Regions from separate parts of the Pseudodesulfovibrio aespoeensis Aspo-2 genome, predicted to be linked through region 2. Evidence: predicted binding sites of a transcription regulator. Region 2 holds the regulator's gene; each other region holds the start of a gene.
The links. The regulator sigma-54, encoded in region 2, starts transcription at its own class of promoters, with help from an activator protein. The targets are predictions, from matches to a motif close to CTGGCACGGNNNNTGCTT.

Region 1 (5,106 bases), 510 kb from region 2:
AAGCGGACCGGCTCGTCGTAGAAGCTGATCTGGTTGATGAGCAGGGCATCGCGGCCCGAAATGGGCGCGGGCGAGGCGGCGCGCAGCTTGGTCAGCCGTTGCAGGGCGCGCCGCTTGGCATTGGCTGTCCTGATGCCCTGGGCGAGTTTTTCTGCGGTGATGGTCCGGCCCGTGACCTTCTCCAACTCGGCCATGTAGCGCACGATCTCGGACCGCCACAGGGCGCGGGCCGCCGGGGTCTTGGTCTGCGGCACTTCCATGACATAGGTGGGGGCGATCTCGTTGAAGGCCTCGTAGGCCTTCTTCTTGCCGTCGCAGGTGGTCTCGCCCACGATCAGGTCGCACGATTCGGTGAAGGGACACAGCCGGGCCATCTTGAAGCCGATGAAGGACTTGATCAGGGCGCAGGTGTTGCGCGGCACCAGCTGCTCGGCCAGGTTCGTGCCCGCCTCGGCCCCGGCGCACAGGCCGACGTGGACGGCGTCGGCGGCCAGCGTCATCTCCTCGGGTACGAAGACACAGAACGATCCCACCACCTTGCGCCCCTCGGCCTTGGCGTCCTGCAACTCCTTGATGCGCAGGCCGTGGACTTCGGAGAGCACGAAGTCGAGATATTCCGCGCCCCGCAGCCGGTTCTCCTGCGAGAGGTAGATGTCGCCGTAGAATTTGCCCAGCACCCCCAACAGCGCGTCGTGCGCGGGCAGGTCGAGGTTCAGTTTTTCCCACATCTGCGTGTGCGTCGAATCGGACATGCGGCCTCCTGGCTGATCGTAGATCGAAATGTTTCAGGGTGTTCACCCATTTTGATAGATAATATCTATTTGGTGATGCGATATGTCTCTATAGCATCAGAGGCGGCGGGCGGGGAAGCAATTCTGATTGGCCCAAGGTTCGGCACCGGACGAGAGGGGGACGTTTGAGGGCAGGGGGCGAGCGACGGGCGCGAAGTGTCGCGCCCGTCGGTTTCTGGAGGGAGGCGTGTTCAGGGGATCAGATGGAGCAGCGCAGTTGACCGAAGGGGTTGGCGAGCCGCGGTAGCCAGGGCGCGCTGAAGAAGGCGTGTCCGGCCCGTGGAATCCGCGTGGCCGGGGTGTCGGGATCAACGCGCACGGTCACGGCTTCCGGGGTGAACTCGACGACCATGGGCACCATCTCTCGCTCGGTGTCGCCGCACAGGCTCTCCCGTTCCTTGGGCGTAAAGAGGGCGGTGCGCCCGTCAGGGGCGGCCACGGTCAGCCGTGTCAGGATGGTGGCGATCCTGGCCACTGAGCCGTCGCGGTGAAAGACCAGGGAATTGGTGTCGCCATTGACTCCCACCGCGTCGGGATCAAAGGCCGCGATCTCTCCGGCAGGGGTCTCCACCGGGGTGAACCTGGCCGGTTCGACAGAGCGGATTGTGCCGTTGGGCAGGAAGGCCACGCCCATACGCGTCTCGATCACGCCCGCCGGGGTGGGGATGGAGACCGTGTGGCCGGGCCAGAGAGTCAGACTGCGCATGGCCCCGGAGGGATGGAAGCCGACGCCGATGACCATGGCCGTCAGCACGCCCACCGGGGTGAGCAGGGTCAGGGGCGCGGCCAGTCCGGCCTCGTCGTCCTGGCCCCAGTAGCCCGAGAGCTTGCCATTGAGCGGAAAGACCCGGCTCAGGGAGCCGTCCGGATGAAAGGTGAGCATCTCCGCCGGGATGTCGCCCGCCGGGGTGGAGACGATGGTCTGCGTCTCCAGCGGCAGGGATTTCAACCGGCCCGATTCGTGGAAGACCACGGGCTGGACTTCCTTTTTGCGCAAATCGTCGGTGGTGTGCTGCGGGATCAGTTTCCCCAGCGGGGTTTCAAGGGCGCAGGCGACTCCCGGACGGCAGGAGAGCAGTGCGCCGCTGGCGTAGAGTTCCTGTCTGCCGGTCGCCTCAATGACGCCGTATGCGGTGGTGATGGGCTGCATGGTCGCTCCTTGATTGAAGTGGGGGGGGTCATGATTGGCGGTTCTTTTCAGAGTCGCGGCATCCTTCGGTCAGCCGGGCGAATTCCGTCCTGGTCAAGGGCCGCCTGAGTTCCCAGGCCCGCTGGCGGACGGTGTTTACAAGATTCGGGATGGCTGTGTCCGGGCAGTGCAGGTTGAAATCGGCCAGGGCGTTGACCACGGCCCCGCGTCCGCTCTTGCCGCCCACGGCGATGCGCCGACCTGCGCCGATGCGAGCCGGATCGTAGGGCTCGAAGAGGTCCGGCGACTTGCTCAGGGCGTGGGCATGCAGCCCGGACTCGCAGGCAAAGATGTCATCGCCCGCAATGGATTTGGTCCTGGGGATCGGCACTCCGGCTGCCTTTGACACGAAGCGGCACAGGGCGCGCAGGCCGTCGGTTCGATAGGGGCGGCAGGGGCTGTTGTTTCCGTTGAGGCAAAGATGGGCGGCCAGCTCCTCGGTGGCCGCTATGCCTGACCGCTCGCCGATGCCAAGCACGCTGGCGTCGGCATAGTCCGCGCCCGCGTCCAGGGCCGTGACCGCGTTGGCCGTGGCCATGCCGAAGTCGTCGTGGCAGTGCACGGCCAGATCAATGTCCAGGGCGGGCCGGAACAGGTCGATGAGCGCCTGCATCCGCACCGGGGTCAGGATGCCCAGCGAGTCCGAGAGGCGCACCCGCGAGGCTCCGGCCTCGGCAGCGGTCAGGGCGGCGGTCAGGGCGAAACCCAGGTCGCTGCGCGAAACATCCTCCAGGCCGACGGACACGGCGCTGACGTCCATGAGCCGGGCAGCCAGCACGGTGGAGGTGATCCGCTCCAGCACTGCCTGCCGGTCCATGCCCAGCCGTTTCTCCATGTGCGCGTCAGACACCGGCACCCCGATGTTGACGCAGTCCACCGGCAGTCCGGCGGCGGCGCGCACGTCCGCCTCGCGGCAGGGCGACCAGACGCTCAGGCGCGTTGCGCCCGCCCGCTTGCGCATGGTTCGGACCAGGGTTTCGAGTCCCTCCTGCCCCACCCAGCCCAGTTCAATCTCCTCCACGCCGAGGTCGAGCAGACCGGCGATGATGGCTTCCCGCGTGTCCAGGGTGAAATAGGCTCCGAAGAGCTGGGCACCTTCCCTGAGTGTCGTGTCGATGAGCATGATCGTGTCCCCTGGTTCCAGGCTGTCTCTTGGTTACAGGCTTTCCCTGCACCACCTGAGCATGAAGGGTGCCAAACAATCGGATTCTTGCAACATCCAGGAATAAAAGCGTTTTCATTGAATTTCCTCCTGCGGCGGTTCGCCTACGTTTTTGTAGGAAGCAACACTCTTGGTAGGTCAGCCGTGTCGCAACCTACATTTGTGTGGGGTGCCTGTCAGCGATAGATAAGTAATAAAGTCAAGTTATTTCAATATATTATGATTCAATACTTCATGTGGCACGGGCCTTGCCTAGGGAGGGCATCAACGCGAACAAACCCCTTTGGAGGAAAATCATGAGGAAAGTAGCGATTTACGGGAAGGGCGGCATCGGAAAGTCCACCACCACGCAGAACACTGTGGCCGGTCTGGCCGAGATGGGCCGCAAGATCATGGTCGTGGGCTGCGACCCCAAGGCGGACTCAACCCGCCTGCTGCTGGGCGGTCTGGCGCAGAAGTCTGTGCTCGACACCCTGCGCGAGGAAGGCGAGGACGTGGAGCTGGACGACATCCGCAAGCCCGGTTTCGGCGGCACCTGGTGCGTCGAGTCCGGCGGACCCGAGCCGGGTGTCGGCTGTGCGGGCCGCGGCATCATCACCTCCATCAACATGCTCGAATCCCTGGGCGCCTACGAGGAGTCCGAGGGCTTGGATTACGCCTTCTACGACGTGCTTGGCGACGTGGTCTGCGGCGGCTTCGCCATGCCCATCCGCGACGGCAAGGCCGAGGAGATCTACATCGTCTGTTCCGGCGAGATGATGGCCATGTATGCGGCCAACAACATCTGCAAGGGCATCATGAAGTACGCCGAATCCGGCGGGGTGCGTCTGGGCGGCCTTATCTGCAACTCCCGAAACACCGACCGCGAGGCCGACCTGATCACCGAGCTGGCCAACAAGCTGGGCACCCAGATGATCTACTTCGTCCCCCGCGACAACGACGTGCAGCGCGCCGAGATCAACCGCAAGACCGTCATCGAGTGGGACGGAACCGTGCCCCAGGCCGATCAGTATCGCGGGCTGGCCAAGGCCATTGACGGGAACACGATGTTCACGGTGCCCACCCCCCTTGAGATCGAAGATCTGGAACAGCTGCTTCTCGACTACGGCATCATGGAAGCCTAGTTAATCAAAATCAATTAAAATCAAAATGATAGGAGATATGTAAAATGATGATCATGGTCAGAGCCATTGTGCGCCCCGAAAAATCCGACGACGTGTTGGCAGCCCTGATGGACAACGGGTTTCCGGCTGTCACCAAATACTCCGTGGCCGGGCGCGGCAAGCAGCGCGGCATCAAGATAGGCGAAGTCACCTACGACGAGATCCCCAAGACCATGCTCATGAGCGTGGTCAAGGAGGCGGACAAGGACTTCGTCATCTCCACCATCATGGAAGCGGCGCGCTCCGGCGTGAAGGGCGCGTTCGGCGACGGCAAGATATTCGTCTCCCCGGTGGAGGATGTCTACACCATCAGTTCCGGCGTGCATGACACAGCCGCTGCCGAGGAGGCGTAGCATGAAGGAAGTGATCGCAGTGGTGCGCATGGACATGATGAACCGGACCAAGGCCGCGCTGACCGCTGCCGGGGTCGATGCCTTCTTCGCCCACGAGGCGCAGGGACGGGGCAAGGGGTTTGTCAATTCCGGCGTGCTTCAGGGCGCAGAGAGCGGCTACGAGGAAGCCGCCGCCGTGCTCGGGGAAAAGGGCAAGCTCTATCCCAAGCGCATGGTCACGGTGGTGGTCAAGGACGACATGGTCGAGGACGTGATCGAGGCCATCGCCAAGGTCAACCGCACCGGCAAGCCCGGCGACGGCAAGATATTCGTCCTGCCCATCAGCGACGCAGTCCGTGTGCGCACCGGTGAAAAGGGCGCGAAGTCCATAGCCTAAGCCCTGCAAGGAGAATGTGAAATGGCAAAGACCAAGAAGGCGGTACAGTTCAACCCCGCCGACATCAAGGAA
Region 2 (5,106 bases):
GAAAAGGCCGGGGTCAGTCCCGGCGAGGCGGCGTTCATGGGGGACGACTGGATCGATCTGGCCGTGATGCGCGAGGCCGGGCTGGCCATGTGCGTGCCCAACGCCCAGCCTGAGGTGCTTGACGCAGCCGACTGGGTCTCCACCCGCCCCGGCGGACACGGCGCGGTACGCGAGGCCATCTCGTTCATCATGCAGGCCAGGGGGCTTACGGAAGACGCGCTGAAACAGTGGGCGGAGTAGATGAAAAGGCGTCCCGAGCTGCTGCTCGTCACGATCTTCCTGGTGGGCCTTGCCCTGGGCATCGCGGTCAAGGCCGTCTTCTTCTCCGACGAGATCATCGAGCCCACGGCCCTGGAGCCGGTGGAGGGCAAGTCCCGGGCGCAGCTCCTTGACGAGGCGGATATCTCCGCCGAGGACATCGAACTGGTGCAGGGCACCCAGGGCGCCATGACCTGGAAGCTGCTGGCAACATCGGCCCGGTACAACCAGGAGCGAAAGCTGGTCGGCGTGGACAGGCCGCAGCTTTCCGCCTATTTCGGGGTGGACCGGCAGGAGGTCTATGTCAAGGCGGACCGGGGTGAGGTCGATCAGCCCAACGACAACCTGACCCTTTACGACAACGTGACCGGGCGGTTCGGCTCGCTTGCCCTGGACGCGGCGCATCTCGACTATGTTGGAGCCATCGACAAGGTCTATCTCAAGGGCGGCGTGACCGTGCGCAGGCCCGACATGACGCTCAAGGCGGCAGCTGTGGAGATCGATCTGGTCACCCATGAACTGAAGGCGGCCGGAGGGGTGGAGGCGCTGTTTGCGCCCAAGGGATTTGACGGAAGCCCGTTCTTGGACCAGGGCAGGGAGTAAGGCTTTGATGAATATGACAGGCAGATTTTTCACGGTGGCCCTGTGCGTGCTCGTGTTCGCCTCGGTGGCGCAGGCCGCAGACTGGGGCGAGATACGCGAGGCCGCGAACACGCTCAACGTGCGCGAGGACCGCACGCCCCGCAGCGAGCATGTGGTCACCCTGGCCAAGGGCCAGCGGGTTAAGGTCGATTTTCTGAGAGACGGTTGGTACGCGATTTTTCCCGTCAACGAGACCGAGCGTAGCGAGAAGCGGGCCATGGGCTATGCCAACGCCAAGTATCTCGTGCCGGTGACGGCGGGCGCGCCTGCTCCCCTCCATGACACGCAGCCGGAAGAGTCAGGAGACACGTCAGGGGAAGCGTCAGGAGAAGCGGCGGCAGAAGTGTCTGCTGCCCTGACCGGTCAGGACCAGCCGGTTGCGGCCAAGCCTGCGCGAAGCGGCGAAGCAGGGGTGCAGGGCGAGGGCGCGGTCAAGGGGCCGGTGGCCTCCACACCGCCAGAACCCATCCAGGTGGGCGTTGACCCGAGCCAGGTGCCGGTCAAAATCACCTCGGACCGCATGACCTACGATGAGAACGGCAAGGTCGTCTCCTTTGTGGGCAACGTGGTGGCCGTACACGGCGAACTGACCCTGTGGGCCAATCGGCTCTCGGCCTTCTTCTCGTCACGCAGCGGCAAGAAGTTCGCCGTGGACAGCATCGATCGGATCGTGGCCGAGGGCGACGTGCGCGCCCAAAAAGGCAAGACCGAAGGATCGTGCGGCAAGTTGACCTACCTGGTCGAGGAGCAGATTCTCAAGATGGAGGAGGACCCGATCCTCAAGGACGGGCCGAACAGCCTGACCGGCAATGTCATCAACTTTTTCGTGCGCGAGAACCGCAGCGAGGTTGTGAGCGGCCAGGGCAAGCGGGTCCAGGCCATTTTCCTGACGCCCGAAAAGATCAAGGTGCAGTAGATGGCCGTCGGACTCATCGCAGCCAACCTCTCCAAACGGTACGGCCAGAAAGAGGTCGTGCACGGGATCAATCTCGAACTCAACACCCGCGAGGTGGTCGGCCTGCTCGGCCCCAACGGGGCGGGCAAGACCACCACGTTCTACATGCTCGTGGGCATCGTCAAGCCCAACACCGGGCATGTGTCGCTGGGCGGCGTGCCCCTGACCGACAAGCCCCTGCACGAGCGCGCCCGCATGGGCGTGAGCTATCTGCCGCAGGAAAGCTCCATCTTCAAGAAACTCACGGTGCGCCAGAACCTCCAGATCATCCTGGAGCAGACGGCCATGACCCCTGCGGCCCAACACCGACGGGCCAACGAGCTGATGGAGATGTTCACCATCACCAAGCTGGCCGATCAGGCGGCCATGTTTCTCTCCGGCGGCGAGCGGCGCAGGCTCGAGATCGCCCGCGCCCTGATCATGGACCCCAAGTTCATCCTGCTCGACGAACCCTTCGCCGGTATCGATCCCATTGCCGTCATCGACATTCAGGAGATCATCTCGGTCCTGAAAAGCATGGACATCGGCATCCTTATCTCCGATCACAACGTGCGTGAAACATTGAACATCTGCGACCGTGCCTATCTCGTGTACGAAGGGTCGGTCATTCTAGAGGGCAGCCCGGAGGAGATAGTGCAGGACAGCCGCGCCCGCCAAATCTATCTTGGCGAGGATTTCCGCCTCTGATCCCCTTTTTCCCCATCCTTCCGCTCTTGGCGATTTACACCAGGGTGAATCATTGGTACACTTTTTTCATGTGGCGTATTCTCTGGTATTAATCGAGACGCGACAGTGGGTTATAAGTATTGTGTTGCGTCCTTTTGTGATGTGTGGCAGTGTCTGAACCAAGAATCGCATGTGATGGTGAAATAAAGTGAAACGAACCCCCGGAACGCAGTCGCGATGACTCTGGTCCGAGAGGCTTAGAATATGGGATTGGAACTCAGGCAGCAACTCAAGCTCTCCCAGCAGCTGGTCATGACCCCGCAGTTGCAGCAGGCCATCAAGCTGTTGCAACTCTCGCGACTGGAGCTTTTGGAGACGGTCCAGCAGGAACTCATGGAGAATCCGTTTCTCGATGAGACCGAAGTCGAGACCGAGATTCGCGAACCTGAGAAGTTGACTGAATCCCAGGCCGAGGAGGAGCTTGTCCGCACTGCGGACTGGGAAAACTATCTCGGCGAGTTCTCCAGCACATCCAAACAATCCACGGCCCGCGACTCCGAGATTCCTGAGGAGGGGCTTTCCTTTGAGGCGCGTCTGGCCTCGAAGCCGACCCTGGAGGGGCATCTCAACTGGCAGATGCGGCTCTCCAACTTCACCGAGCGCGAGGTCGCCATTGGCGATGTGGTGGTCGGCAACCTCGACCACAACGGGTATCTCCAGGCGACCATTGAAGAGATCATGAGCATGGTCACCGCCACGCCCGAGGAGGTGGAGTCGGTTATCCGGCGGTTGCAGCGGCTCGACCCGGTGGGTGTTGGGGCGCGCACCCCGCAGGAGTGTCTGCTGGTGCAGATGGAGGTGCTTGGCTACGACGATCCGATCCTGGTCTCCCTGGTCCGCGATCACCTGGAAGACCTGGAGAAGAACCGTTTCAAGCCCCTGGCGCGCAAGTTCAAGATTTCCATGGACGAGCTCAAGGAGTACATCGAACAGCTCCAGACGCTCGACCCCATGCCCGGCTCCCACTACGCCAGCGCCGAACCCCATTATGTCAGCCCGGATGTTTTCGTCTACAAGTACGGCGAGGATTTTGTCATCATCCTCAACGAGGACGGGCTGCCCCGGCTCCAGATGAACTCTTTCTACCTGGAGACCATGCAGGGGGCCAAGAACAAGGAAAAAGAGTATTTCCAGGAAAAGATGCGATCTGCCGCCTGGCTGATGAAAAGCCTGTACCAGAGGCAGAGAACCTTGTACAAAGTAGTTGAGAGTATTGTCCGCTTTCAGCGTGATTTCTTTGAGGAAGGCGTGACAAGACTCAAACCGCTCATCCTCAAGGAGGTGGCAGAAGACATCGAGATGCACGAGTCCACCGTCAGCCGCATCACGACCAGCAAGTACGTGTCCACACCGCACGGCATCTTCGAGTTGAAGTTTTTCTTCAACAGCGCGCTGGATCTCAATGACGGCTCCCAGGTAGGCTCCGAGAGTGTCAAGGCGCTCATCAAGCAGATGATCGCCGCGGAAGACCATAAAAAACCCTTGAGCGACGAGCGGATAGGCGAGATACTTCAGGAGAGGCTCGAAGTGAACATCGCCCGCCGCACAGTGGCCAAATACCGCTCCGCCATGGGCATAGCGTCGTCTTCCAAGAGAAAGCAGTATTTCTAAGGCAGGCTTTCAGCACGTTCAACCAGGAGGAATGTATGAACATAAGCTTCACTTTCAAGAACTTTGAGCCGTCCGATCATCTCAAGGGCTATGCGCAAAAGCGTTTTGAAAAGGTGGGCAAGTATGTTTCCGACGCGGAGGCCGACCTCCAGGTCAACCTGCTGGTCGACAAGTTCCGCCACAAGGCGGATATCATCCTGAATGCCGACGGCATCCATATTTCCGCCTATGAAGACTCCGAAGACATGTACTCGACCATCGACATGGTGCTCGACAAGCTGGAAGCCCAGATGCGACGGATGCGCGAAAAGATCAAGGACAGGACCAAGCAGGCGCGCGGCAACAAGGTCCAGATGAACTTCCTGTCCTACGGGAGCATTCCCGGAGAGTCCGGGCCGACCATAGTCGGCACCGACACTTATGAACCAAAGCCCATGTCCGTTGACGAGGCGGCCCTCCAGTTGGAGACCCTTGACAACGAGTTCCTCGTGTTTCTCAACGCCGAGACCGAGGGAGTGAACGTAATCTACAAGCGCAAGAACGGCGACTTCGGTCTGATCGATCCTGGAAACTAAGCATGAAACTCGGTGATTACCTGGACAAGGACCTCGTCCTTTATGACCTCGCCTCCGCCACAAAGCCGGAGGTGCTTGAAGAACTCCTCGCCCCGGTGGGCGTGAAATATCCAGAGATGGACACGGACCTCGCGGTCCGTGTCCTTCTTGATCGTGAAAACCTCGGCACCACGGGCATCGGTGACGGCATCGCCATCCCCCACGGCAAGCTCGAAGACCTGGAGCAGGTCATTGTGGTGGTCGGCAGGAGCGTCTCAGGGGTCGATTTCGCGGCCCTGGACCACAAGCCGTGCGCCATCTTCTTTCTTGTGCTCGCCCCTGAGCAGGTGGCAGGCATGC
Region 3 (5,106 bases), 1.4 Mb from region 2:
ATTGGATTCGCCGCGCATGGCGTTGACGCCGCCCCCGGCCACGCCGATGTTGCCCAGAAGCAGCTGGACCATGGCCATGGTGCGGATGTACTGCACGCCCACGGTGTGTTGGGTCCAGCCCATGGCGTACATGATGGTCCCGGCCTTGTCCGGCTTGCCCGTGGCCGAGAAGAGCTTGTAGAATTCGAGCAGGCTCGCCTTGTCCGCGCCGGAAACGGAGGAGACCGTGTCCAGGTCGTAGCGCTCGTAGTGTTTTTTGAGCAGGTTGATGACGCACCGGGGATGCTTGAGAGTGAGGTCTTTCCTCGGCAGTCCTTCCGCGTCCTTGTCAAAGGCCCACAGGGACTTGTTGTAGGAGCCTGCGTAGTCCTTGTCGTCGCCGTTGCGGGTGAACCCGGTGAACAGGCCGTCCTCAAAGCCAAACTTTTCGCCCACGAGGGTCGGGGCGTTGGTGTGGGTCAGCACGTAATCCTTCTGGATCAGGTCGTTGTCGAGGATGTACTTGATGAGCCCGCCGAGGATGGCGATATCGGTGCCCGCGCGGATATGGCAGTGGAGGTCCGCCCTGGACGAGGTGCGGGTGAAGCGCGGGTCGAGGTTGATGAGCTTGGCGCCCTTGCGCATGGCCTTGGTCACCCACTTGAAGGAAATGGGGTGGTTCTCGGCCGCGTTGCTGCCCATGACCAGGACGCAGTCACTATTGGCGATGTCGTTCCAGTGGTTAGTCATGGCCCCGCGGCCAAAGCTCTCGGCCAGGGCCGGCACGGTGGAGCTGTGGCAGATGCGGGCCTGGTGCTCGACGTAGACCAGTCCGAGGGAGCGCAGGATCGCCTGATAGGCCCAACATTCCTCGTTGTCGATGGCAGCGGAGCCGACCGAGGCGATGCCGTCGCAGCGGTTGACCACCTGGCCCTTGGCGTTTTTCACGGCAAAGGTGGCGTCACGCGTCTTCTTGACCCGCTTGGCGATCTCGCCCAGCGCCCAATCCCAGGACACTTCCTTCCACTCGGTGGCGTAGGGGGCGCGGTAGAGGGGGCGCTTGGGACGTTCCTCGTTCTCGGCCAACTGCCAGACGGACGCGCCCTTGGCGCAGGTGGAGCCTTCGTTGATGGGGTGGTCGGGATCGCCCTCGGTGTTGATGGCGCGTTTGGTTTTCAGGTCGGTGTTGACGATCAGGCCGCAGCCCACGCCACAGTATGGGCAGATGCTGGTCGTCTGCCTGCTCCACTTGGGGCCGAGCATGGCCACCCTGTCGAGCGCCTGGGCGTCGGGCACGAAGCCCAGCCCGCCAAAGGCCGTGGCCACCGCAGTGGCAGCCGTCAGTTTGAGAAATCGCCTTCTGTTGACTTTCATGGATTCTCCTCGGGTTGTCGGTTGTGTCATCTTCCGCGAATCTCGCGGCCCAGGCAGAGCTGGAGGGCGTAGCCGTGCGCCGGGAGCGGCAGCATGTCGATCACTTCGCAATCAATGCGGATGTCCCATTGGGGACGCATATCCCGTGCGATGGTTTCAACTGCCTCCAGCGCATGCCCCAGTCCGGAGAACGGGGGCGGTGCGGGAATCTGCGGAGATGGCGTGCCTGTTGTACTGGTTGACAAAAACATTCGATGCTCCTTTGACGTTATCGAACACCCCGCGAAGGCGGGACGCATCCTGGGTTGGCAGGCGCAAGCAAAGAGATGCGCGCTCCCGGCCAAGGGCCATGCGGGAAACGCGACAGGCGCGAACCGGCAACGGTTCGCAAAAAAGGAAGCGGTATCAGGGCTGTGGATTGGGGAATGCCCGGCCAGAAAGCCGGATCAGAGGGCGTCGAATCAGCTGGCGCTGGGCGCTGTGGCGTCTCCAGGAGCAGGGGCTGCGGCGTGCGGGGCCGGGCGGCTGCTCTGCGGGGAGGTGTATGAGGGGGACCAGACCTGATTCCCATGGCGTACCAGTCAGAGTCGCCAGGCCGCGACGCGCGGCCCGAGGAACTGGTTTCGATGGTTCTCGTGGCCCACTGCCTCTGGGGCGAACTGGCCCGTTACCGGGGACAGGGCTCCATCAGACATGTGCATGGACAGGCGCTGGGCAGGACGACGGAAAGGCCGATCCCAAACGGAGCGGCCAACCGGTCCTCCGCCATCCTGAAGGATGGCGGGTCCGGCCATGGCGATCCCGATGGCGGGTTTCTGTCTGTGTGTGTCGCGCTGCATACCTGTCTGCACTCCTGTGACTGGGCCTCACCGTATGCCCCAGCGAAAGGATTGCAAGCCGACCCATCAGTGGCACGGTTTTGCATAACTATGCCACTGGCGGCATAGTTATGCAAAGGAGGTGTTCGCAAGCGGGGTGAGATGACCAACGACAAAGGGGGGGGCAGTGGCGCCCTTCGGAAGGCTTTTCCCTGCCTGAAACGGCGAACCCCCTGCCGGGACTGAGGTCGGCAGGGGGCTCTTCACAAGGGGAGGTGTCGCGCTGCTACGCTGCTGAGAAATTTATCCGAGATTTTTCATCATCCGCACGAATGTTTCCTGGTCCAGCTCGCCCAGGGCGTACCGCCTCTTGAGAATGTCCGCAGGCGACTGGCCTCTGGCCGGGGCGGGATCAGAGGTTCCGAACCGCCGCATGAGGACATAGGCGAGCAAGCCGACAAGGACGATCTGCAGGAACGGCCCCAGAGGCAGGGGGAACAACCCGAACATGCCCCCGCCGCCGTGCCCGATCCCATGCCACGCTCCGGGGGTGCACCATGTGCCAAATGAACTAAGAAAATTCATCGGGACCTCGTTGCGGTTCAAGGGCGGGCGGGATGTCCGCTCTCTGTGACTCCTAATTTGCAGGAGTCGTGCCAAAAATTAAAATGAATGAAATCAACGAGCATGCGTTGCAGTCTTGTGCGCGGTTTGTGCAGATGTGCAAATATGCGGCAACCGGTTGTGTGCTTTTTGCACAAAATAGCCTGTGCGACGACTTGGCCCTGTGGCTGAAGCTGGTCGAGGGGGGGGGCAGTGACGCAAAAAAGCTGCCGCCGAGGATTCGGCGGCAGCGTGTGGACATAAAAAGCGTGCGTCTGGCCCGGATCCGGGCTAGTCGGCCTTCTTGACAGCCACGGGCTTGGTGATGGCGCCGTTGCGGATGCAACGGGTGCATGCCTTGACGCTTACGACCTGGCCGGACTCAAGCTGGTGGCGAACCTTCTGCAGGTTGGGCATGAAGCGACGCTTGGTCTTGATGTGGGAGTGGCTGACGTTGTTGCCGCTCTGGGGACCTTTTCCACATATATCGCAAACCTGGGACATGGCGACCTCCTGGGTAATCATCCTGAATCGTTTGAAAATTTTTGAGTCACAGTCGCCGGAGAGTCGGTACCCTCCATGCGACGGGAGTGATTCTTTACCGAGTTGAAAGCCAAATGGCAAGGGTTTTTTTCTTGACAAGAGAAAAAGTTCCCATATACGAAGCATCGGTTGCCCGCACCGGAATCCCGGTCAGCGGGCGGAGGAAACAATGCCGGAACAATGGATAGCGATAAGCGACATTCCCGCCCAGGGCAGGGACATGATCTTCGACGACCAGGCGCTGTGGCGCGAGGGGTGCGAAGCCTTTTCCCTTGATGTCGCACCGGGGCGCGATCTCGTGGCCGTGGTCACGATCATGCCCCAGTCCGACGGAGGCGCGCTGGTGCGCGGAACCCTGAAGGGATCGGTGCTCATGCCGTGCGACCGGTGCGCAGCCCGGGCCGAGGTGGAGATCGATTCGAGCTTCGACCTCTTCGAGCAGGTCATCGCGAGTGAGGTGGGCGAGGAACCCCGCATGCGCGAGGTGAGCGGCGAGTTGCAGCTCGACATCGGCGCGCTGCTGTGGGAAGAGTTCGCCCTGGCCCTGCCGGTCAAGCCCCTGTGCTCCGAGGAGTGCAAGGGCGTGTGCCCCGGCTGCGGCAGGGACCGCAACATCGAGTCCTGCGAATGTGTTGAGGACAACGGGGACGACCGGCTTGCCGTCTTCCGCAATCTGAAGTTAAAATAGGCGTCCCGGCGAATTGTGCTTGCCAGCCGACACGCCCTGCACTAATACGACCACAACCAGTTTTTAGCGAGGTATACATCATGGCAGTTCCCAAGAAACGGACTTCCCGCTCCCGCAAGGGCATGCGCCGCTCCCACGATCACGTGGCCGTTCCCAACGTCGTCTTCTGCGAGTGCGGCGAGCCCACCCTTCCTCACCGCGCCTGCTCCGTGTGCGGCAACTACAAGGGACGTCAGGTTATCAGCGGCAAAGATGCCTAACGCCGGTTCCGACATCGTTCCGCGCATCGCTGTGGATGCCATGGGGGGCGATTTCGGCCCCCATGTCGTCGTGCCCGCCGCGGTCCAGGCCGCGCGGAACGGCATTGCCGTCGTCCTCGTGGGCGACGCGGAGCGCATCGAAAGCGAGCTTTCCAGGCTGAACACTGCCGGGCTGGACATCACTGTCCGGGCCGCATCGCAGGTCGTCGAGATGGACGACAAGCCTTCGGACGCGCTGAGGCGCAAGAAGGACTCGTCCATCCAGGTGGCCTGCCGCTGCGTGACCGAGGGCGTGGCCGATGGCGTGGTCAGTGCGGGCAACTCCGGGGCCACCGTGGCCTGCGGCATGTTCGTGCTTGGCCGCATCAAGGGCGTCATGCGCCCGGCCCTGGCCGGGATCATGCCCACCGAAAAGAACCCGGTGGTGCTCATCGATGTCGGGGCCAACGTGGACTCCAAGCCGCTGCACCTGCTCCAGTTCGCCCTCATGGCCGACGTGCTCTCCCGCTACGTCCTCGGCGTGCCCAATCCTGCGGTGGGCCTTTTGTCCATCGGCGAGGAAGAGGGCAAGGGCAATGCCACGGTGCGCGACGCCTTTGAGCTGCTGCGCCAGTCGGACCTGCGCTTCATCGGCAATGTCGAAGGGCGTGACATCTTCACCGGCGACGTGGACGTGGTGGTCTGCGACGGTTTTGTGGGCAACGTGGCCCTCAAGCTGTCCGAGGGGCTGGCCAAGTCCATGGGCAACATCCTCCGGACCGAGCTGAAATCGAGCTGGCTGTCCCGGCTGGGCACCCTGCTCTCCCTGCGCGCCTTCAAGCGGTTCAAGAAGGTGGTGGAC

Region 1: DAES_RS05100 (LeuA family protein) is a predicted target of sigma-54. The motif match lies at 3,161-3,178, and genes of this name have one in related genera.
Region 3: DAES_RS14055 (SHOCT domain-containing protein) is a predicted target of sigma-54. The motif match lies at 2,814-2,831, and genes of this name have one in related genera.

What each region holds. Positions count from the first base shown of each region.
Region 1 covers NC_014844.1:1,147,829-1,152,934, forward strand. The annotation lists gene DAES_RS05090 (double-cubane-cluster-containing anaerobic reductase) at 1-752, opposite strand, end outside; gene DAES_RS05095 (hypothetical protein) at 991-1,941, opposite strand; gene DAES_RS05100 (LeuA family protein) at 1,970-3,103, opposite strand; gene nifH (nitrogenase iron protein) at 3,439-4,266, shown strand; gene DAES_RS05110 (P-II family nitrogen regulator) at 4,311-4,658, shown strand; gene DAES_RS05115 (P-II family nitrogen regulator) at 4,660-5,034, shown strand; gene DAES_RS05120 (nitrogenase component I subunit alpha) at 5,056-5,106, shown strand, end outside.
Region 2 covers NC_014844.1:1,653,033-1,658,138, forward strand. The annotation lists gene DAES_RS07405 (KdsC family phosphatase) at 1-240, shown strand, start outside; gene lptC (LPS export ABC transporter periplasmic protein LptC) at 241-861, shown strand; gene DAES_RS07415 (LptA/OstA family protein) at 875-1,816, shown strand; gene lptB (LPS export ABC transporter ATP-binding protein) at 1,817-2,542, shown strand; gene rpoN (RNA polymerase factor sigma-54) at 2,786-4,192, shown strand; gene hpf (ribosome hibernation-promoting factor, HPF/YfiA family) at 4,228-4,767, shown strand; gene DAES_RS07435 (PTS sugar transporter subunit IIA) at 4,770-5,106, shown strand, end outside.
Region 3 covers NC_014844.1:3,033,669-3,038,774, reverse strand. The annotation lists gene fdnG (formate dehydrogenase-N subunit alpha) at 1-1,353, opposite strand, end outside; gene DAES_RS14055 (SHOCT domain-containing protein) at 2,475-2,681, opposite strand; gene rpmB (50S ribosomal protein L28) at 3,066-3,278, opposite strand; gene DAES_RS14040 (DUF177 domain-containing protein) at 3,487-4,005, shown strand; gene rpmF (50S ribosomal protein L32) at 4,086-4,265, shown strand; gene plsX (phosphate acyltransferase PlsX) at 4,258-5,106, shown strand, end outside.